Regions from separate parts of the Mesobacillus sp. AQ2 genome, predicted to be linked through region 3. Evidence: predicted binding sites of a transcription regulator. Region 3 holds the regulator's gene; each other region holds the start of a gene.

Region 1 (6,614 bases), 1.2 Mb from region 3:
TTACGAACGCAGTAAGGAAGGTGAAATTATCCACACTTATCCAGTCCTGCTCGAAAGATTCAACCAAAATAAATAAATCAAAGCAAAAGCTGGCGGGAATCCCGCCAGCTTTGCTGTTACTGGTTTTCAATTGAATTCAGCTCGTCCTGGAATGACCTTAGCTGCTCTTTTTCCGCCATCGTTGTATTGGCATATGCGGAAGAAAGAGCATTTTTCGCCTTGCTGATGGCTGCAGATTGTTCCGCAGGCTCCGCAGTCTGAGCTAATTGGACAGCCTTCCTAGCTTCCTGAAAAAGCCTGTTTCCCATCTAAATTCCCCCTAAAGAGGACTCTCTGACATTCGCCATCTTTTGAGCTTCAGCTTCGGCATACGTGGTGTGGTAAGGGATTCTTTGAGAATGCTTGGAGACAGAATCTACCCCTTGCTGTACAAAACGCTTGGATTTATTGCCTTTACCCATCGTTTTACCCCTCCATCTACGAGCGAATTTTGAAACAGCCAATCTGGCTGCTTCAGTCATAGTATGCTCTTTTAGGGGAAAAACAATCGGGAACGAACCAGGTTCGATTTGGCAGGTTCAGACATTTATGATTGAATTTTTTCTGTACAGCAACTTTGTCGGACAAACAGAAACGGAAGGAAAGGAAAAGTGACCGATACAGCCTATCTATCGGATAAACCGAAGCGTGAGGAAAGGGAAAGTGACCGATAGAGCCCTCCTATCGGACAAACAGGAGTGTAAGGAAAGAAAAAGTGACCGATAGAGCCCTTCTATCGGACAAACAGAAGCGTGAGGAAAGGAAAAGTGTCCGATAGAGGCCTCCAATTGGACATACGCAACAGGAAAACATGCAAAAAGTCCGATAGAACTCATTCCTATCGGACAAATCACTTCTTGTTATTTTATAGTGCTTTCAGATTAAGCAGATCGTTCAAATACACACCAATTCCGTCTTCCTCATTTGTCAGGGTCATATCGTTGGCGATATTTTTTACATCGGCCACGGCATTGCCCATCGCGATTCCCCGTCCTGCATATTCCAGCATCTCTAAATCATTGTCTTCATCGCCGAATGCAATGATCCGCTCAGCAGGAATTTGGAAATAATCAGAGGCCTTTTTTAACCCGACAGCTTTATTCAAGCCATTTTTGACAATTTCCACGACATGGAATGGTGCTGCCCAGCTTCTGTGATCAATCACTTCTGCATGGACCTCAGAAAGGTGAGCACGGATCTTGCGGACATCCTCCTCGTCAGAATGGATCAGCATACTTGTCGGAGATGCCTTTAGGAACCGTCTTAAATCACCGGTTGTTATATTTGGGTTGCCTAAATTGAAGATATCCATCAATTTTTCATCATGATAATGGACATATACATCATCGATTACTTCGGCGATGATGTTATAAAATTTAAAGTCATCGAGTGCTTCGACAATGTCCTTGGCAACATCAATCGATAAAGGGGAATGATGTACACCCCAGCTGTTGTCAAGCGGATGGTGAATGAAAGCTCCATTGAAATTGACGATTGGTGTGTCCAGCTGCAGTTCATGGTAATACATTTCACTCGAACGGAATGGTCTACCTGTAGCGATCATAACTACATGTCCTTCTTCACGTGCTTTTTTGATGACTCGTTTGTTCCGTTCAGAAATCTTTTTATCATCTGTAAGTAATGTACCGTCCAGGTCTAAAGCGATTAAATGTTTTTCAGCCATAAATACTCCTTCTTATCTCTGTTTTTTAAATCCTATGCGTATGATTGGCTCTTTCTTCATAAGAGTTCTACAATACATATTTGGATGGTAGTGAATTTCTTCTTATAACCACTATGGTAACCATTTTACATTTAAATTGTAAAAAAATCATATAACATACTTTAAAGCGCGGTAAAATTTATTGTCTGTTCGCATAATTTGGAGGGTTTAACAGTGATTTTAGTCGAAAAGAAACGCATTCAAGATATTCCCGTTCTTCATATCGCAAAACAAAGTCAATTTTCAGATAGAATGCCATTGATTGTTTTTCTGCATGGTTTTACAAGCACAAAGGAACGAAACATGCATTATGCCTATCTCTATGCCGAAAAAGGTTTCAGGGTGATCATGCCAGAAGCAAAATACCATGGAACCCGCAGTGAGGGATTGTCAGAGACAGAACTTGGCTTCCGTTTCTGGGAAATCGTCATAACTTCTATCGAAGAGCTTCCATCAATCAGAACAGAATTGGTCGATGAAGGACTAGTTGATCCTTCGAGGATTGGCGTAGCCGGAACATCGATGGGCGGCATCACCACGCTAGGCGCGATGGCTAAGTATGACTGGATCAAGGCCGGCGTGAGTTTAATGGGCAATCCGTCATTTGAGCAGTTTGCTCTGTGGCAGCTGAATGAAATGGAAAAACGGAATGTAAATATCAATTTATCGAAAGAAGAAATTTCAGAACTGCTCAATCAGCTGAAGCAGTATGACCTCAGCCAGCAGCCGGAAAAACTGAACAAACGTCCTCTGTTGTTCTGGCATGGCAGGATGGATCCAGTAGTACCATATGAATCGGCCTATCATTTTTATGAGCAAACTAGGAAAAACTATGTGGGAACAAAAGGAATGTTGGAGTTCATTACGGATGAACATGCTGGGCACAATGTGTCAAACGCTGGTGTAGAGGCTTCAGCAGAGTGGTTTGCAAAGCATATCTAATACCTTCCGCTTTTAATGGGAATGAATCATTGTTATGATAGAAACAGGTACAGCATTAATAAAGGAGTGTTCACCGATGGATGAAGAATTAAAAGAGAGCATTATGGGTGCGCTTGAGATGGTCGTTGACCCTGAACTTGGCGTAGATATCGTGAATTTAGGGCTTGTATATGATGTTGATTTGAATGAAGAAGGGCTTGCAACTGTAACGATGACCCTGACGTCAATGGGCTGCCCGCTAGCCGGCACAATCGTCGAGCAGGTTAAATTAGCACTTGCCGACCTTCCAGAAATCAAGGATACAGAAGTGAACATTGTTTTCAATCCGCCATGGTCAAAAGACATGATGTCACGTTACGCGAAAATTGCCCTTGGGGTAAGGGATTAATCAGCCTTTTGAAACAGCAGGAAAATTTCTTGCTGTCAGACTGTAGACAAACTCGATGGAATTCGAGCTTGTCTACAGTTTTTTTGTTTGTGCTGGAATGGGGCTTTTGATTTCCGTTCCAGGCGCTTCGCTTTCCGCGGGGCCGGCGCTGAGCCTCTCGCCGCCGTTGGCGTCTGCGGGGTCTCACCTGTCCGTCTGATCCCACAGGAGTCTACGCGCCTTCCACTCCAATCAACAGGATTCCTCAACTTAGTGTGGAACTAACCGTAAGTCTCTTTTAAAATAGATACATATAACGCTAAATGTGATAAAGATACATTCCAAGAACAATCCAATCCCTCGTGATCAAAAGTTAGAAATGGTTGCATTAGACCAGCTGGTTCATCAGACCATTTAGTCCGCAAGATAAAAGCAGCCCTTGATTTTTCTTTCATCTGACAGCAGGAAATCTCCTGCTGTTTTTTATTTGTTTTGAAGACAAAGGTCACAAAATTGTCATAGAAAAAGAACGATTGGCCATAATTTATGTGAGTTAGTTCACTTAAACATGTTGGAAACACTTATATACTTCTTGTATAGAGAAGTACTTAAGGAGGCGCCAATATGTTTGATAGAGATTTTAACAAAGACCCATTCATTGTGATTTGGGAACTTACAAGAGCCTGCCAGTTGAAATGCCTGCACTGCCGTGCGGAGGCACAATATAGAAGAGATCCTCGTGAACTGTCTTTCGAAGAGGGAAAAGCGCTGATTGACCAAATATACGAAATGAATAATCCGATGCTCGTGTTCACAGGCGGAGACCCTTTAATGAGGGAGGACGTCTTTGATATCGCCGAGTACGCTGTGAAAAAAGGTGTACGTGTATCAATGACACCAAGTGCGACACCGAATGTAACCAAGGAAGCGATTGAAAAGGCAAAGGCGGTCGGTCTATCGCGATGGGCCTTCAGTATCGACGGACCAACAGCAGAAGTTCACGACCACTTCAGGGGAACAGCCGGTTCCTTTGATTTAACGATGGAAAGAATAAAATATCTGCACGAGCTCGAAATTCCGATACAGATCAATACCGTCATTTCCCGATATAATATAGAGTATTTAGATGAAATGGCAAAAATGGTTGAAGATCTGGATTGTGTCCTGTGGAGTGTATTTTTCCTTGTCCCGACAGGACGCGGCCAGGAAAAGGACATGATTTCACCTGTGGAGCATGAAAAAGTGTTCCAATGGCTTTATAATTTAAGCAAACGGGTGAAGTTCGACATAAAAACTACAGCTGCCCAGCACTACCGCCGGGTTGTCATTCAGCAAAAAATGCGTGAAGCCAGGGATCATACAGACGAAATCAACTACTTGACGGCCCTGACAAATGAGGGGTTGACGGGATCCATCGATGGTCTCGGCCGGGCTCCAAAAGGTGTTAACGATGGAAATGGGTTTGTATTCATATCCCATATTGGAGATGTGTACCCGAGCGGATTGCTACCGGTTAAAGCAGGGAATGTCCGGGAACAGCCTCTTGCTGAAATTTACAGGGAATCTCCCGTATTCAAGTCACTGAGGAATCCTGATGAATACAAAGGGAAATGTGGTGTTTGCGAGTTCAGGCATGTATGCGGAGGTTCGCGTTCTCGGGCATATGCCATGACAGGAGATTACCTGGAGAGCGAACCGTTCTGCGTGTATATTCCTAAAGCGCTGAGAAAACAAAAGCAGGAAAGCTAACAAACCAGGGAAAAGGAAAGAAAAAAAGCAGCTCTGCTTCTAAAAGGGGTGCCTCATAATAGAAAAGCGAGTGAAGCTGGGCTTCACTCGCTTTTTATATTAGTCGATTGAACAGAAAACCGCCGGACAATTTTCACAGCCGATTTCCTTGCGTAAGTAATCTACATCATGAATCAGGATTTTCCCTTTTTTAATGGAGATGATACCTTCGCGTTTCAAGTCATTCAGGATCCTGTTTGTACTTTCACGTGATGTGCCGCAGAAATTGGCCAGTTCCTGATTTGTTAATGGAAGGTCAATCAGAATGCCGGTATCTTTATGGATACCATAGCTGTTCGTCATCCTGATCAATGTAGAGAATAGCGCTCCCTTTTTTCCGTTAAGTACTAAATCACGGAATTTAGTCTGTGTTTTGCGGAAATGGTCGCTCATCCATTTCATGAATTCGAATGCCAGCGATGGATTTTGAAAAATCTCCTTCTCGATGACATCTTTCCTGATTGCGGAGATGGTTGCATCCTCAAGGATCAATGCGCTAAGCAAATATTTTGGTGCCTCGGTAAACAGGGTCAATTCACCGCATAGATCATTTTCCCCGCAAATCCTTAACGCAAGTTCACGTCCATCCTGGGTTACCTTGCTAATCTGCACCTTTCCGCCAAGAATCAAATAAAGCTCCTCTGCCTCCATGCCTTCCTGGAACAAGTATGTGCCCTTCTTAACCTTGAATGTCCTGTCTGCAAACTGGAGCAATTCTTTAATTTCTATTGAATGAGTCACTTTCGTTGTGTTTGGCATGGTCATCACCCTTTTTTAGAATATAAGTTTCCGTGGCTTTTCGTTATTGAGACAATAATAACATCTGGATAGTGTTAACTAAATAACGCATGGGGAATTGTCAAAATCCCGTCACATTCTCTCTTCGTTTTGTTCACATTTTCGAAACAAAGTTGCTATAGGTATATTATATCGATAAAAAAAGTAAGTTGATTCCGATGTTAGAAGTCAACTGTGACAGTTTATTGAACAAAGAAATAGGAGTGAAGTTCTTCACATCATAAGGCCATGTATTTTTCTACGATTTATTTATCAAGCAAAAATCGCCTGAAAACTAGGAGGGGGAAGAATCATGCGAACACAAAAAAATCAGCTGCCGCTTCAAACGCTCAGTCTGGTTGCAGGTTTTATGGTGTGGGTTATTTTATCCGCATTAATGCCGTTCATTAAAGAGGATATAAAGCTTACAGCAAATCAAATCGCGATGGCGACTGCCATTCCTGTTGTCCTGGGTTCCGTTATGAGGATACCGATTGGATACTGGACAAACAAATATGGAGCACGAAAACTGTTCTTTGTCAGCTTCGCATTCCTGTTGTTTCCGGTGTATTTCATCAGTCTGGCAGATTCTTTTATTGACCTGCTGATCGGCGGCTTGCTGGTCGGTATAGGTGGTGCAATTTTTTCTGTCGGTGTGACATCCCTCCCGAAATACTATCCAAAAGAACGCCATGGATTTGTGAACGGAATTTATGGGGTAGGCAATCTCGGAACTGCGGTCACGACTTTTTCGGCACCGGTCATTGCATCGCAGATTGGCTGGCAGTCAACAGTCCAGCTTTACCTGGTGCTTTTACTGGCATTTGCATTGCTTAACTTTTTCCTTGGTGACAAAAATGAACCCAAAGTTCCTACACCACTGGGGGATCAAATTAAAAGTGTATACAAGAACCAGAAACTCTGGGCATTGAGTCTGTTTTACTTCTTAACATTTGGATCATTTGTAGCTTTTACGAT
Region 2 (6,614 bases), 1.2 Mb from region 3:
TTTTATATAGCGAGTTTTCAATTTATATAGCGACTTTCAATTTTATATAGCGACTTTCAATTTTATATAGCGACTTTCAATTTTATATAGCGACTTTTCGATTTATATAGCGACTTTCAATTTTATATAGCGACTTTTCGATTTATATAGCGACTTTCCAATTTTATAGCTTGAAATGAAATTTATATATTCTCTTATCTCTTAAAGAAAAGCCGCCAGATTTCTGGCGGCTTTCTTTATTTTTTATTGAATTGCGAAAAGCATGATGATGAAAAACAATGCTGCGTTTATGATTTCATATATTCCAACCTTCATGACGCTAAGTGGCTTGCCGTAAAATGCGACGGCTCTGATCAGGCTTGGTACTGCAGCAACGGCGACAATGACTTCTCCGGCTGCCAGCCACAAAACCGGGACCAGCAAATGATAAGTCCAGGATATCCACTTGAATTGACTGTTTTTCTTTTCCCGGATCATCGTTTTCACATAGAAAGTACTTCCTGTGAAAAATAGTATACTTGAAGCAAAAACGAGAACACCGTGCTGATTGATTTCTGCAGCAGGCAGATAACTGCTTGCAAGGCCAGCGATGGAAAAAACAATGATCGCGCTTAGATCATTCATCAGTGCCCTGTCTTTATTTTTGGCCGAGAAATAGGCATTAAGGACGAAAAATGGAATCATCGCAAACCCAAAGAACACAATGGATGGTGTCGTGAATAACGGGACCATTAAGAATACTAAGGATGGGATGATATAGATTAGCGCCCATTTGCGATAAAACGGGATTTTCTTTTTTTTGAACATCAACAGAAGCGGATATGTTCCCAAATATAGTAATAGCCACCCAATAAAAAACGGGATATGCTGCCAGACGATTTCACTTGCCGCTGCTCCAAGCCAGAAAGGGATGATCAACATCGCCCAGGCTCCATGCTGTTTTGGCATAAATAATTTCATGAATGAACACTCCCTTTTGGTTCCTGCTTTAACTATAAAACAGCCGGAGGATTACATAAGTGAAACTCATCACATTTTGCCACCCCTGTTTGCAACTGACACCGAACTGTCAAAAAAGAGCCACTAAAATAAAATAAGCTGCACACAATTGGTTGTATTCGATAACCAATTGTGTGCAGTCAAGAGTTCATCCTCTTTTCTCAACCTGAAGCTTGAGATAGATTTTCTTCAAATATTGATGCGGCTTCAAAAGATAATAAATTTCCTTTGTGAATGCCAGACTTAACAGGAACAAGAACACAACGACAAAATGGATCTTTGAGAGAATGGAAATCTCCAGGATTAAGCTTATGTCTGGCTGCAGCTGTGCGAGACTGATCAGCCATCGGAACAATAGGAGCGGTTCATCAGCCATGCTGCTCGAAAGCACTATGGCAATCCCGGTCGCTGTACTCGCAGCCATCATTACTTTTACCACCATCAGCAGAAGCTTCCCTGCAGTTGAGCGTGCCTCCTCATCCCTTGATGAATCATATCGCCAGACCAGGCCCATCCCAACTATGGCAACTACCGTATAAGGGTAGACAATCCATAAAAACATCTGCAGCATTTCCACTGCTTTCACCTCACAAAAATTACACAATCATCGGACTCCATTTAACATTCTAACCGTGCAAGTGTGAAGTGACAGTGATAAAAGTCGCCCATCCAGCTAAATTCGACATAAAAATAGGTGGAAAGACGAACTTTCCACCTAAACTTGCTCGAGAATATAATCAAGAACCCAATTCACTCCCCTGTCATCTTCCATTTGAAAGACAGGGCAGGCACAATCTTTCAATAGATTGGCCAGATTCGGGTCACGATAAAAAACCACCTTGATATTTGCAAGAACTTTCAATAATTCTAAATCTGCTTCGTTCCTTAGAATGACCGCTTTTGGATAGGCCTCGCGTTTATAGCCTTCTATCAGGATGACATCTGTCTCGAAGCAGGATAAAACCTCTATTTCTTCAGCCAGGGACCATTGCCGATTCTCCGCGTGAAGGACGAGCCTGCCTCCACCTTCGACAAGGGAGACAACTGCTCCTGCGCCCATATGGCGGCCTGAATCCTTTTCCTCCGCGATATCCGGCTTTCCACCGTGGCCATGGTGTTTGATCGTAGCAACCTCCAGGCCAGCTGCAGAAAGCTGCTGAATCAGGTTAAGGCTCAGTGTCGTCTTCCCGCTGTTCTGATATCCTGCCACCTGGAACAGTACCGGTTTTACCAAGGCCAGTCACTGCCAACATGGTCCTCTAGCATCAGGACCTCGACCTCAGTTCCTTCTTCGAAACCTCTTGTTCCTCCCGGAAGAATCATAAGTGAATTAGCACCCGCTAAGCTCATGATAATATTCGACTTATCAAGACCGCTCGGTGTAACTGCCAGCTTTCCGTTTTCGATTGTCAGGGCACTCCTGACAAATCTTGTGAATGGATTTGCCTTAGGGAAATTGGCATTCAAAATCGCCTTTTCCTTCCTTAGATGCGGCTTATCGGTAAACAGCATTGTTCTGATGATCGGCCGGGCGAATAGCTCAAATCCTACATAGCAGGCAGATGGGTTTCCAGACAGGCCAAACAGCAGCTTGCCATCCAGCTGGGCAACCGTCGTCACGCTTCCCGGACGCATCGCTACTTTATTGAACAGGACTTCCGCTCCAAGCTTTGCATAAATTTCCGGCAGGTAGTCATAGTCCCCTACGGAAACTCCCCCGGTTGTAATGAATAAATCCACTTCCTCAATCGCTTTGCTTACTGCATCAAAGCAGGTGTCAAAGTCATCAGGCAGCTGACCGAAATATTTAACTTCAGCTCCCGCCCGGAGAATCTGAGCGGAAATCATATATGAATTGCTGTTGCGGATTTTTCCCGGTTCAAGCGGCTCATGGACATCAAGCAGTTCAGTGCCGGTTGCATAAAGGCCTATCACCGGTTTTTTCGCAACAGGGACCTGAGCATAGCCAAAAGTCGCCAGCATCGCCTGGATACCAGGATTGATGAACGTGCCTTTTTTGACAAGCACTTCCCCTTCCTTTGCATCCTCGCCGCGATAGGAAACATTGTCTCCTTTATTATGCTTGCGTTTCGTTTCCATATATTTCTTTCCATCACGCTCGATTTCCTTTACTAATTCAAGCATGACCACAGCATCGGCGCCAACTGGCATTTGGGCCCCAGTCATGATCCTTACAGCCTGGAAAGGTCCCAGTTCCTTATCCGTAAGCATTCCTGCCCCAATATGGTCCACCACTTCAAATTCGACTGACTGGTTTTGGGAAGCTTCCGCTGAATCGACTGACCTTATTGCATAGCCATCGTAGGGTGCTCTGTCAAAATGCGGAACATCACTTGTGGCTTTCAGATCCTCTGATAAATAGCGCCCATAACTCTCATTGATTGAAACATATTCGATAGAGCCACTCTTTTTGTGCTCCATTACTCTCTTAACTGCCTCTCCGATTGGGATAGGATTCCTTCGCTCTAACATATAATCAGCTCCTATTGCAGGCTTCTCTTGATTGATTACACTTTTCATTATAAGAGTAATGTAAAAATGAATACATAACAAACCTCACAGTATTCTCTCATAAAAACTTTTAAAAATATGTAGATTTTTTGTGAAGTGTGATACACATCACCAAGTAGTAATTACATTTGCTTTATGCTGAGTATGTAAACAGTATACATTTTTTATTGGAGGTTTTTTTAATGAAAATGCCTTTTGAACAACATTCACTAGTTAAAGATATTGTCAATATATTCCCTCAATCCAGTGATTTATTCAAGAGAAACAGACTCGACTTTTGCTGTGGCGGCAACCGTCCGCTATCAGAAGCCGCGTTGGAGCAGAACCTTGACGTTCCTGAATTGATGAATCAGCTGGAAGAACTTTACAAAAAACATAATGGCACAGCCGAAAACATGGAGGTATGGACCGATACAGATTCTGAAGAATTGATCGAGCATATCAAGAATAAATACCACCGTGAGCTTGAGGAAGAACTGAAAATGCTAAGCCCATATGTAACCAAAGTAGCGAAAGTCCATGGTGAACGCCACGATGAACTGTTAAAAGTAAATGAACTTTTTTATGAATTAAAAAAGGAGCTCTTAGAGCATACAGCCAAAGAGGAAGCCACAGTGTTCCCGCTGCTTCTGGAACTTGAAAGTGCTGATGTTGAAAAGCGGGCTGGAATCATTGCCGAAATCGAAGAATTAGAGAAAGAACATGATCATGCAGGCTCAATATTGAAACAATTACGCGAGATTACTGAAGATTTCAATCCGCCAATCGATGCATGCGGAACATACCGTTTAGTTTACAAGCGGCTTGAAGCCCTGGAGTCACACACATTCATGCATGTACATCTTGAGAATAATATTCTATTCCCGAGATTTATTGCATAAAAGGAAAATCGCAGGCCTCAGTAAAAAAATGACCCCTTTTTCTCAAGATGGGGTCATTTTTTGGTTGGTCTATAATGCACCTGAAAACAGTCTGGCGAAGGATTCCTTCGTTCTTTCCCAGAGTCCTCGTTTATGATATTGGACAGCACTGATTTTCTCTGAATCTTCGAGGTCCGCTTCATAATGTGCTACAAGATCTCTGATTGAACTCGTTCCAAGCAGGAAGACGTTCACTTCAAAATTAAGATGGAAACTCCTCATGTCCATATTGGCCGTCCCAATCGAAGCGATATTCCCATCGACAATGATGACCTTTTGGTGCAGGAACCCCTTTTTATAGGAGTAAATCTCTGCCCCATTCCGCAGCAGTTCAGAAAAGTATGATCGGCTGGCATATTGTGTCAGATAGCTGTCATTGATTTCCGGAACCATGATCCTTACTTCTATTCCTTTGGCTGCAGCCACTCTCAATGCTGTCCTTATCGCTTCATCAGGAACAAAATAAGGAGTGGCAATCCAAATCGACTTAGTTGCGCAGGACATCATCGTGTAGTAAAAATCACTCATGATTCCTTGCTGTGTGTCCGGCCCGCTTGGCACTACCTGAATCGCACCATCCAGCTCATCGCTCTCATGCGGCTTTTTTTCGGCTATATAGTTCCCAAGTGCCCTTTCACCGCTCACATATTCCCAATCAAGCAGGAAGACATTGTGGAGGGTATAGACAGCCTCTCCTGTCAGCACCATATGGGTATCGCGCCAAAAACCGATTTTCTCATCTTCACCGAGGTATTCTACGCCTACATTCAATCCGCCGACAAATCCGATTTCCCCGTCAATGATGACAATCTTCCTGTGATTCCGAAAATTGAATTTCTGATTGAAGAACCCGTATTTGAGCGGAGAGAACGGCGCAGCTTTAACGCCTGCCTCCTGCATGTCCTTAAGGTCCGTGGCGGCAATCTTCATGCTGCCGGCAGCATCGAACATGAATAAAACCTCAACACCCTGCCTGGCTTTTTCTATCAGGATGTCAATTATTTCCCTGCCAAGCCGGTCAGACCTGAAAATATAGTATTCCATATGGATGAACTTTTCTGCTTCCTTCAATTTCTTTTTTAATTCAGAAAAAGTCTCTTCCCCATTTTTAAGGATTTTTGCCCTTGAGTCGGTCGTAATCGGAGTCAACGCTGAATTCTTTGCATATTTTGCGAAGCAAAACTGATTTTCAATCAAGAAAGAAAGATCCCTCGACTCTTCATTCCTCATCAGCTTTTCCCATTGGTCACGATCCCTGGTACGCTTGCTTTTATACAGATACCCTTTTAAATACAGCTGTCCTGAAAATAGGTAAAAGAAATACCCGGCGACAGGAAATAACAGCATTACATACATCCACATCAGCGTATGCTGTGCGGAACGGTTCTCGAGCATCAACGAAAAGATGCTGACAAACAGGATAAGGGAGTAAACGGTGATCGCTGCAATCTTAATTGCCTGGCTGTACCCAGTAAAAAAGACAATATAAAAACACACCATTAAAATAAATACAAATAAAAATTCAATTCTTCTTTTTAGCATTCGGCAGTCTCCAACAAATTTTATCGTAGATTCATGTATACCCATAAACCTTTTGGTTGGAAACATAGTATGCCCAAAATCCAGAAGCCTCTGTTTTCCTTTGGATAAAAAACTCCAGAGGAACAGAAAAAGACCCCCGAAGGAGTCTTTAGCCGCCAATATAGGACATTTCGATTTTCTTTCTGTTCGCGACGGTTTCAGCTGTACGTTCATCTGAATAACGGTCCGTTCTGTGATTCCAGATATTTGTGATTCGTTCACGAAGCTCGTCATCGGTTGCACCGGCACGCATGAAGTCACGGATATCATGACCATTGCCATTGAAAAGGCAGGTGAACACCTGGCCATTCGCTGATAAACGTGATCTTGTACAGCTGGAGCAGAAGGACTCAGAAACTGAGGAAATAAAGCCGACGTTGATATCCGTACCTTTGTATCGGTATTTTTTAGCGACCTCGCCAAAGTAATCAGGATCTACGGGTTCCAATTCATAGTGCTGACTCAGCATGTCATGGATTTGCTTTTTCGTGATGACGTCGTCCATCTTCCAGCCATTAGTGCTGCCCACATCCATGAATTCAATATATCGGAGCTCCAGTCCTTCCTTTTTACAGAATTCTG
Region 3 (6,614 bases):
GCGGTTCGGCGGAGTGGTACCTGAGATCGCATCTAGGCACCATGTGGAACAGATTACGCTTGTGTTGGAGGAAGCGCTAGCTCAGGCTAATGTGGATGTTAAGGATTTGGATGCGATAGCCGTGACTGAAGGTCCTGGCCTCGTTGGTGCTTTATTGATTGGTGTCAACGCTGCGAAAGCCTTAGCGTTTGCAAATGGAATCCCTCTTGTTGGAGTCCATCATATCGCAGGTCATATATATGCTAACAGACTTGTTGCCGAGATGAAGTTTCCGCTGCTTTCGCTCGTTGTGTCTGGAGGACATACGGAACTTATTTATATGAAGGAGCATGGCCATTTCGAAGTGATTGGCGAGACAAGGGATGACGCCGCAGGCGAGGCTTATGATAAGGTAGCGCGTACTCTCAATCTTCCGTATCCTGGTGGTCCGCATATCGACAGGCTGGCTCATGAAGGACAAGCAACCATTGACCTGCCGAGGGCATGGCTGGAGGAAGGGTCTTATGATTTTAGCTTTAGCGGGCTGAAGTCGGCTGTGATCAATGTTGTGCATAACGCACAGCAGCGGGGAGAAGAAATTGCTCCTGAAGAGCTTGCGGCAAGCTTCCAGGAGAGTGTCATTGATGTACTCGTCACGAAGACCCAAAAGGCTGTAAAGGAATATGGTGTGAAACAAGTTTTGCTTGCCGGAGGAGTTGCAGCCAATAAAGGCCTGAGAGAAAAATTATCCACAGAATTTGCAGGTTCAGATGTGGAAATTGTCATTCCTCCGCTGTCTTTATGCACTGACAACGCAGCGATGATTGCCGCTGCAGGTAGTGTCATGTATGATAAAGGGCAAAGAGCAGCACTGACATTGAACGGAAACCCTGGTCTGGAGATAACTATCCACAACTAAAGTCGCAGTTAAAAAGTATTTTTGTCAGACTCTTCTGTGGATATGTAAACGAAAACAGTGTTAGATTGTGTATAATGTGGATAAGAAATGCTTGTTTTGTGGATAATGTGGAAAAGTCTCTGGATAACCTATAAATCAATCTTCATTATGTGAATAACTATGTGAACAAAAAGTCCCGGTTGCCAATCGGGACTTTTTTGTTGGATAAAAAGTAGAATTCTGGGTTTTTAAAATGGAAATAATATTTGTTTTTTTCCAGTTTGCGAATAAAAAGGCTGGTTTTGCGAATAAAAACAGCATTTTTGCGATTAAATACACCGTTTTTGCGCACAAACCAAATCATTAGTAAACAATCCACAACTTTCTGTGGATAACCATCATCAATAAGTTTTCACATACAAAAAAACCGGACACATTCATGCCCGGTTTTTCCAAACTTACGCCAATTCTGTCCACTCTTCCATCAGTTCGTCGAGTTTTTCCTTGGCGGTTTCAATTTTGGAATTGATTTCTCCTGCTTTTTCATGATCCTGGAATACTTCGGGGTCACAAAGCAATTCTTCATATTCTGCAACTTCTGTCTCGAGCTTATCGATCAACGCTTCGACCTCTTCCATACGCCGTTTGCGCTGGCGCTCGAGCTTCTTTGCCTCTTTATCCTGCTGATAGGAGGTCTTGTCCTGTTTGACTGATTCGGTGACTATGCCAGCTGCTATGGCCGCCTGTCTGGCCAGTTCCTCAAGTTCTTCCTGCTCTAACTTCTTCTCGACATAATAATCATAATCACCTAGATATTCTGTTGCCCCACTACGATCGAGCTCAAGGACCTTGGTAGCGATCCTGTTGATAAAGTAACGGTCGTGGGAGACGAACAGGATGGTGCCTGGATAATCGATCAAGGCGTTCTCAAGCACTTCCTTGCTGTCCAGGTCCAGATGGTTTGTCGGTTCATCCAAAATTAGGAAATTGGACTTTTGCAGCATCAGCTTGGCTAGTGCCAACCGTGCTTTTTCACCGCCGCTCAGGGTGTAGACGATTTTTAACACATCATCGCCTGAAAAAAGGAAATTGCCCAATACGGTGCGGATTTCCTTTTCCGATTTCAGTGGATACTCGTCCCACAGTTCATTTAAAACTTTTTTATTCGAGCTCAGCTCTGCCTGTTCCTGATCGTAATAGCCGATTGAGACATTTGAGCCGTACTGAATATTGCCGGTAATCGAAGGCAGTTTTTCGACGATTGTTTTTAGTAAGGTCGATTTTCCGACGCCGTTTGGCCCAACAAGTGCAGTACTGTCGCCACGCGAAAGGTTAAAAGAGATATTTTCGGATACGGCTTCATTCTGATAGCCGACAGCAAGTGTATTTACCTTCAGGACGTCATTCCCGCTCTGGCGTTCGATCTGGAAGCTGAAGGAAGCTGACTTTTCATCTCCCATCGGCCTGTCCATCCGATCGATTTTCTCGAGTTGTTTCCGGCGGCTCTGGGCCCGTTTCGTTGTCGAGGCCCTGGCAAGGTTCCGCTGGATAAAATCCTGCAGCTTGGAGATTTCATCCTGCTGCTTTTCATATAACTTCAGGTCGCGCTCGTAATTTGCTGCTTTTTGTTCTAAATATAAGCTGTAATTGCCCGGGAACTTCGTCAGCTGGTGACGGGAGATTTCGTATACTTGGTTCACAACCTTATCAAGGAAATAACGGTCGTGTGAAACAATCAGAATCGCACCATCATAGCCCTGTAGATACTGCTCTAGCCAGGAAAGTGTGTCAATGTCCAGATGGTTGGTTGGTTCGTCAAGAATCAAAATATCTGGACGTGTCAATAACAGCTTGGCGAGCGCAAGCCTTGTTTTCTGTCCTCCGCTTAAAGTGGAGATTTTTGTGGAATAATCAAAAGACTGGAAGTTCAGGCCGTGCAGGACCGAGCGGATGTCAGCTTCATACTGATAGCCGCCTTTTTCTTTGAACTGGACCTGCAAAACGTCATAATCCTTCAATACTCTTTCATACTCGGACTCGTTCGACAGGATGCTTGGATCAGACATTTTTTCCTCAAGCCGGCGCAGGTCTTTTTCCATGCTGTGCAGATGATCAAAAACGGCCAGCATTTCATCCCAAATACTTTTCTCGGATTCCAGCCCGGTATTCTGGGCAAGATAGCCGATTGATGTTCCTTTCGGGCGGATGATCTCGCCGCCGTCATGGGATTCATAGCCGGCAATGATTTTCAGGAGGGTTGATTTCCCAGCCCCGTTCCGGCCGACAAGAGCAACACGATCATTGGTCTGTATTTCAAACTTGATATTCGATAAAATAAGATCAGCCGCAAAATATTTTGATAGCTGATTGACTTGTAATAGAATCATTATTTTTCACCTCTAATGCCTTAGGGATAGTGTAACCCAATCCTATGGGCTCGGCAATATGTGCGGCCTGCTACAGGCGGTAAGGCAGAAAAATTTCATCTTCTATATGTGAAGATAGAAACAAAGTTCACACACAAGTTTGTGAAAATAGTGTATTATTTGGTTGAAAGGAGCTTGAAGATGGCAGAATTTACGCATTTTAATGAAGAGGGAAGAGCGAAGATGGTCGATGTCAGTGAAAAACCTGAGACGGTCCGTACGGCAGTCGCCCATTCAAGCATTACCGTTAATGAAGATATATATGTAAGGATTACTGAAAATAAGATGAAAAAAGGTGATGTCCTGGCAGTCGCGCAGGTTGCTGGCATCATGGCAGCCAAGAAGACGTCCGAAATCATTCCGATGTGCCATCCGATTCCATTAACAGGAATTGACCTTTCGTTTGAATGGGAGCAAAATGGAAATGATTATATTTTAAATATCGCTGCAGCAGTTAAAACAAAAGGGAATACAGGGGTAGAAATGGAAGCGTTAACAGCAGCATCTGCATGCGCGCTGACTGTTTATGATATGTGCAAGGCCGTTGACAAAGGCATGGTGATCGGCAAAACCTATCTTGTGGAGAAAACTGGCGGGAAAAACGGCGATTTTAAGAGAGATGAGAAGTTAAAATAGAATACGAACAGGTGGAGGATGGAGAATGACGAATGATGCTATGAAGATTCCGCAGGCAACTGCAAAACGCTTGCCGCTGTATTACCGATTTTTATTGAACTTGCATTCTTCAGGCAAGCAGAGGGTATCGTCCGCGGAACTGAGTGAAGCGGTAAAAGTGGATTCGGCTACGATCAGAAGGGACTTTTCCTATTTCGGGGCTTTGGGTAAAAAGGGTTACGGCTACAATGTGAATTACCTGCTGACTTTTTTCCGAAAGACGCTCGACCAGGATGAACTCACGAAGGTTGCGCTGATCGGTGTTGGTAATTTAGGAACGGCGTTTTTGAATTATAATTTTTCCAAAAACAATAATACAAAAATTCAAATTGCCTTCGATGTCGACCTGGATAAGGTTGGGACGCAGATTGGCGATGTGCCTGTCTATCACATGGATGACCTCGATAAAGTTGTTGTCGAGGAAGGCATCCAGGTGGCGATCCTGACCGTGCCGTCAGCGGTAGCACAGCCGATTACGGACAGACTGGTACAGGCGAATGTGAAGGGGATCCTGAATTTTACGCCCGCGAGGCTGAATGTACCGTCTTCAATCAGGATCCATCATATTGATCTGGCAGTAGAATTGCAATCATTGATTTATTTCTTGAAGCATTATCCGACAGACAGTGATTCTGAAGAATAAAAAATGGCTCCTTCGATGAAGGAGCTATTTTTTATCCATTTGTTTCAGTTTGAAATGGAACAGGATCATTCTGATGCCGGAACCGAAATCGAACGTTGCGAGCAGGACGAGCAAATAACTGAAAAATCCCCAGCCAGTATCGTTGACATTTTGGATGGCGAAATAGGTGAATAAGCTGCCTAACAAGATGTAGACAATGCCTGAAAACATAGGCGATTGCTTCATGACTTAAAATCCCCCAATAAAGCTTTGTATTTTCTCTGCTTCTTTTATCATTCTCTCAATGTCTTCCCTGAATACGGATTGAAGCAGTACAACCATTGTATTCATTGTAACATGGGCGATGATCGGCACGATGATCCGCTTTGTTTTTACATAAAGGAAGGCAAACGTAAAGCCCATCGCAGAGTATAGGATCACATGCTCCGGCTCCATATGGGCCAGTGCGAATATGACGGAACTGATCAAGGCTGCTAAGAAAAAGTTCATTTTCCTGTGCAGACTGCCAAAAATAATCTTCCTGAAGACGATTTCCTCCAAAATCGGACCGATGATCGAGCTGACGAGAATCACAACCGGAAACCTTTCAATCAGTTTGATGATTTCCTGAGTATTCTCCGAGCCCATCTCAATTCCAAGCATGCTTTCGATGCTGCCTGCAATCGACTGCGCGAACAAGGCCAGGAATACCCCGGCGAAAGCCCAGGCAGCCGAACTTGCCGGCGAAGAAACTTCACGCAAATCAGCATTTATGGTTCTTTCCTTCCTTAAAATCAGCAGGATGATCAGGAGAGTCAGTGAAAAGCTGATCACAAGCCAGTATGGAATCGCAAGGGTTTGCATTTCATCAAGGCTTTTTCCCATCGCAGCACCGATGAAAGCAATGATTGGGACCCCGACCAGGCTTGAAAGCTGCATAACAATATAGGCAATAATGACGTACCAGTATTCTTTTTTCAATCGAAAAAACTCCTTAATAATGCAGAAATGTATGTTCTGAAATTTTACGTAATAATATGCTGGCCTGTAAAATAAAATACGGGGATAGCTTTGCTTATCTATACACTCTCTATATTCTACTAGTAAATGATTTGAAAGTTCAAATTGTAGGGCCAGGATGAAAAAGTTGGTTGTTCGAACTTAGTATTCCCTGACTACCAGATACTTGTTAAGGTGAATTAAAAATGATTGGAGGTCCAAATGGTTTATTTGGAAACATCCCGACTGATTTTGCGCGACTGGTTAAGCGCAGATTTAGAGCACTTTTGCAAAATGAATGCAGACCCGGATGTGATGAATTATTTTCCTCGTGTTTTATCCTCGGCAGAAACTGAGAGATTTTATCAGGTGATTCTTGCCGAGTTCAAAGAATACGGCTTTGGGTTATATGCGGTTGAAGAGAAGAGAACAAAAGAGTTCATTGGATTCATAGGGTTTCACAGGGCAACATTCGAATCAGATTTTACCCCGTGCATCGAAATTGGCTGGAGGCTGAAGAAAAATGCCTGGGGCCAAGGTTATGCAACAGAAGGTGCCAGGGCCTGTTTGGAATATGGATTCAAGAACCTGGGCTTTAGCGAGGTCGTCAGTTTTACAGCAGAAATCAATAAACCCTCTGTCAATGTCATGAAAAAAATCGGCATGAAACCTGTTAAAACATTTCTTCACCCAAGAGTGGATCAGGATAGTCCGCTGAAGAAGCACGTCCTCTACCAAACCAGGAAATGACGCGGTCAGCAGAGATTTCACCAGCATTCGACACCATCAGGACCCTCGTAAATTTTCATGAAAAATTTTAGCTTCACGCTTGCAAAAAAAATAGAGATTCATTATTATATAAATTGTGTTAGCACTCTATTGAGGCGAGTGCTAATAAAAAAATCTACATATAATTTGAGGAGGTTGTTTCACTTGATCAAGCCACTAGGAGATCGCATTATTATCGAGCTTGTTGAGTCTGAAGAAAAAACTGCAAGCGGTATCGTTTTACCCG

What was found. Region 3 encodes Rex, which represses fermentation and respiration genes when NADH is low (regulators of the CRP and FNR family bind a similar motif). Its sites were predicted from a motif close to TTGTGAAATATTTCACAA; they were not measured.
Region 1: a site for Rex is predicted at 3,618-3,635, ahead of QNH36_RS07070 (TIGR04053 family radical SAM/SPASM domain-containing protein). Genes of this name have one in related genera too.
Region 2: a site for Rex is predicted at 3,628-3,645, ahead of ric (iron-sulfur cluster repair di-iron protein). Genes of this name have one in related genera too.

What each region holds. Positions count from the first base shown of each region.
Region 1 is NZ_CP126080.1:1,426,965-1,433,578, forward strand. Features, by position in the region: gene QNH36_RS07040 (BsuPI-related putative proteinase inhibitor) at 1-76, shown strand, start outside; gene QNH36_RS07045 (DUF3813 domain-containing protein) at 117-308, opposite strand; gene QNH36_RS07050 (hypothetical protein) at 309-461, opposite strand; gene QNH36_RS07055 (Cof-type HAD-IIB family hydrolase) at 905-1,723, opposite strand; gene yjfP (esterase) at 1,937-2,704, shown strand; gene QNH36_RS07065 (metal-sulfur cluster assembly factor) at 2,781-3,092, shown strand; gene QNH36_RS07070 (TIGR04053 family radical SAM/SPASM domain-containing protein) at 3,696-4,820, shown strand; gene QNH36_RS07075 (Crp/Fnr family transcriptional regulator) at 4,920-5,618, opposite strand; gene QNH36_RS07080 (nitrate/nitrite transporter) at 5,950-6,614, shown strand, end outside.
Region 2 is NZ_CP126080.1:1,435,202-1,441,815, reverse strand. Features, by position in the region: gene QNH36_RS07115 (YwiC-like family protein) at 244-960, opposite strand; gene QNH36_RS07110 (respiratory nitrate reductase subunit gamma) at 1,148-1,603, opposite strand; gene mobB (molybdopterin-guanine dinucleotide biosynthesis protein B) at 1,715-2,233, opposite strand; gene QNH36_RS07100 (molybdopterin molybdotransferase MoeA) at 2,227-3,492, opposite strand; gene ric (iron-sulfur cluster repair di-iron protein) at 3,714-4,412, shown strand; gene cls (cardiolipin synthase) at 4,482-5,993, opposite strand; gene moaA (GTP 3',8-cyclase MoaA) at 6,142-6,614, opposite strand, start outside.
Region 3 is NZ_CP126080.1:254,440-261,053, forward strand. Features, by position in the region: gene tsaD (tRNA (adenosine(37)-N6)-threonylcarbamoyltransferase complex transferase subunit TsaD) at 1-898, shown strand, start outside; gene QNH36_RS01440 (ABC-F family ATP-binding cassette domain-containing protein) at 1,336-3,264, opposite strand; gene moaC (cyclic pyranopterin monophosphate synthase MoaC) at 3,445-3,939, shown strand; gene QNH36_RS01450 (redox-sensing transcriptional repressor Rex) at 3,965-4,621, shown strand; gene QNH36_RS01455 (YdiK family protein) at 4,646-4,846, opposite strand; gene QNH36_RS01460 (CPBP family intramembrane glutamic endopeptidase) at 4,850-5,581, opposite strand; gene QNH36_RS01465 (GNAT family N-acetyltransferase) at 5,822-6,349, shown strand; gene groES (co-chaperone GroES) at 6,533-6,614, shown strand, end outside.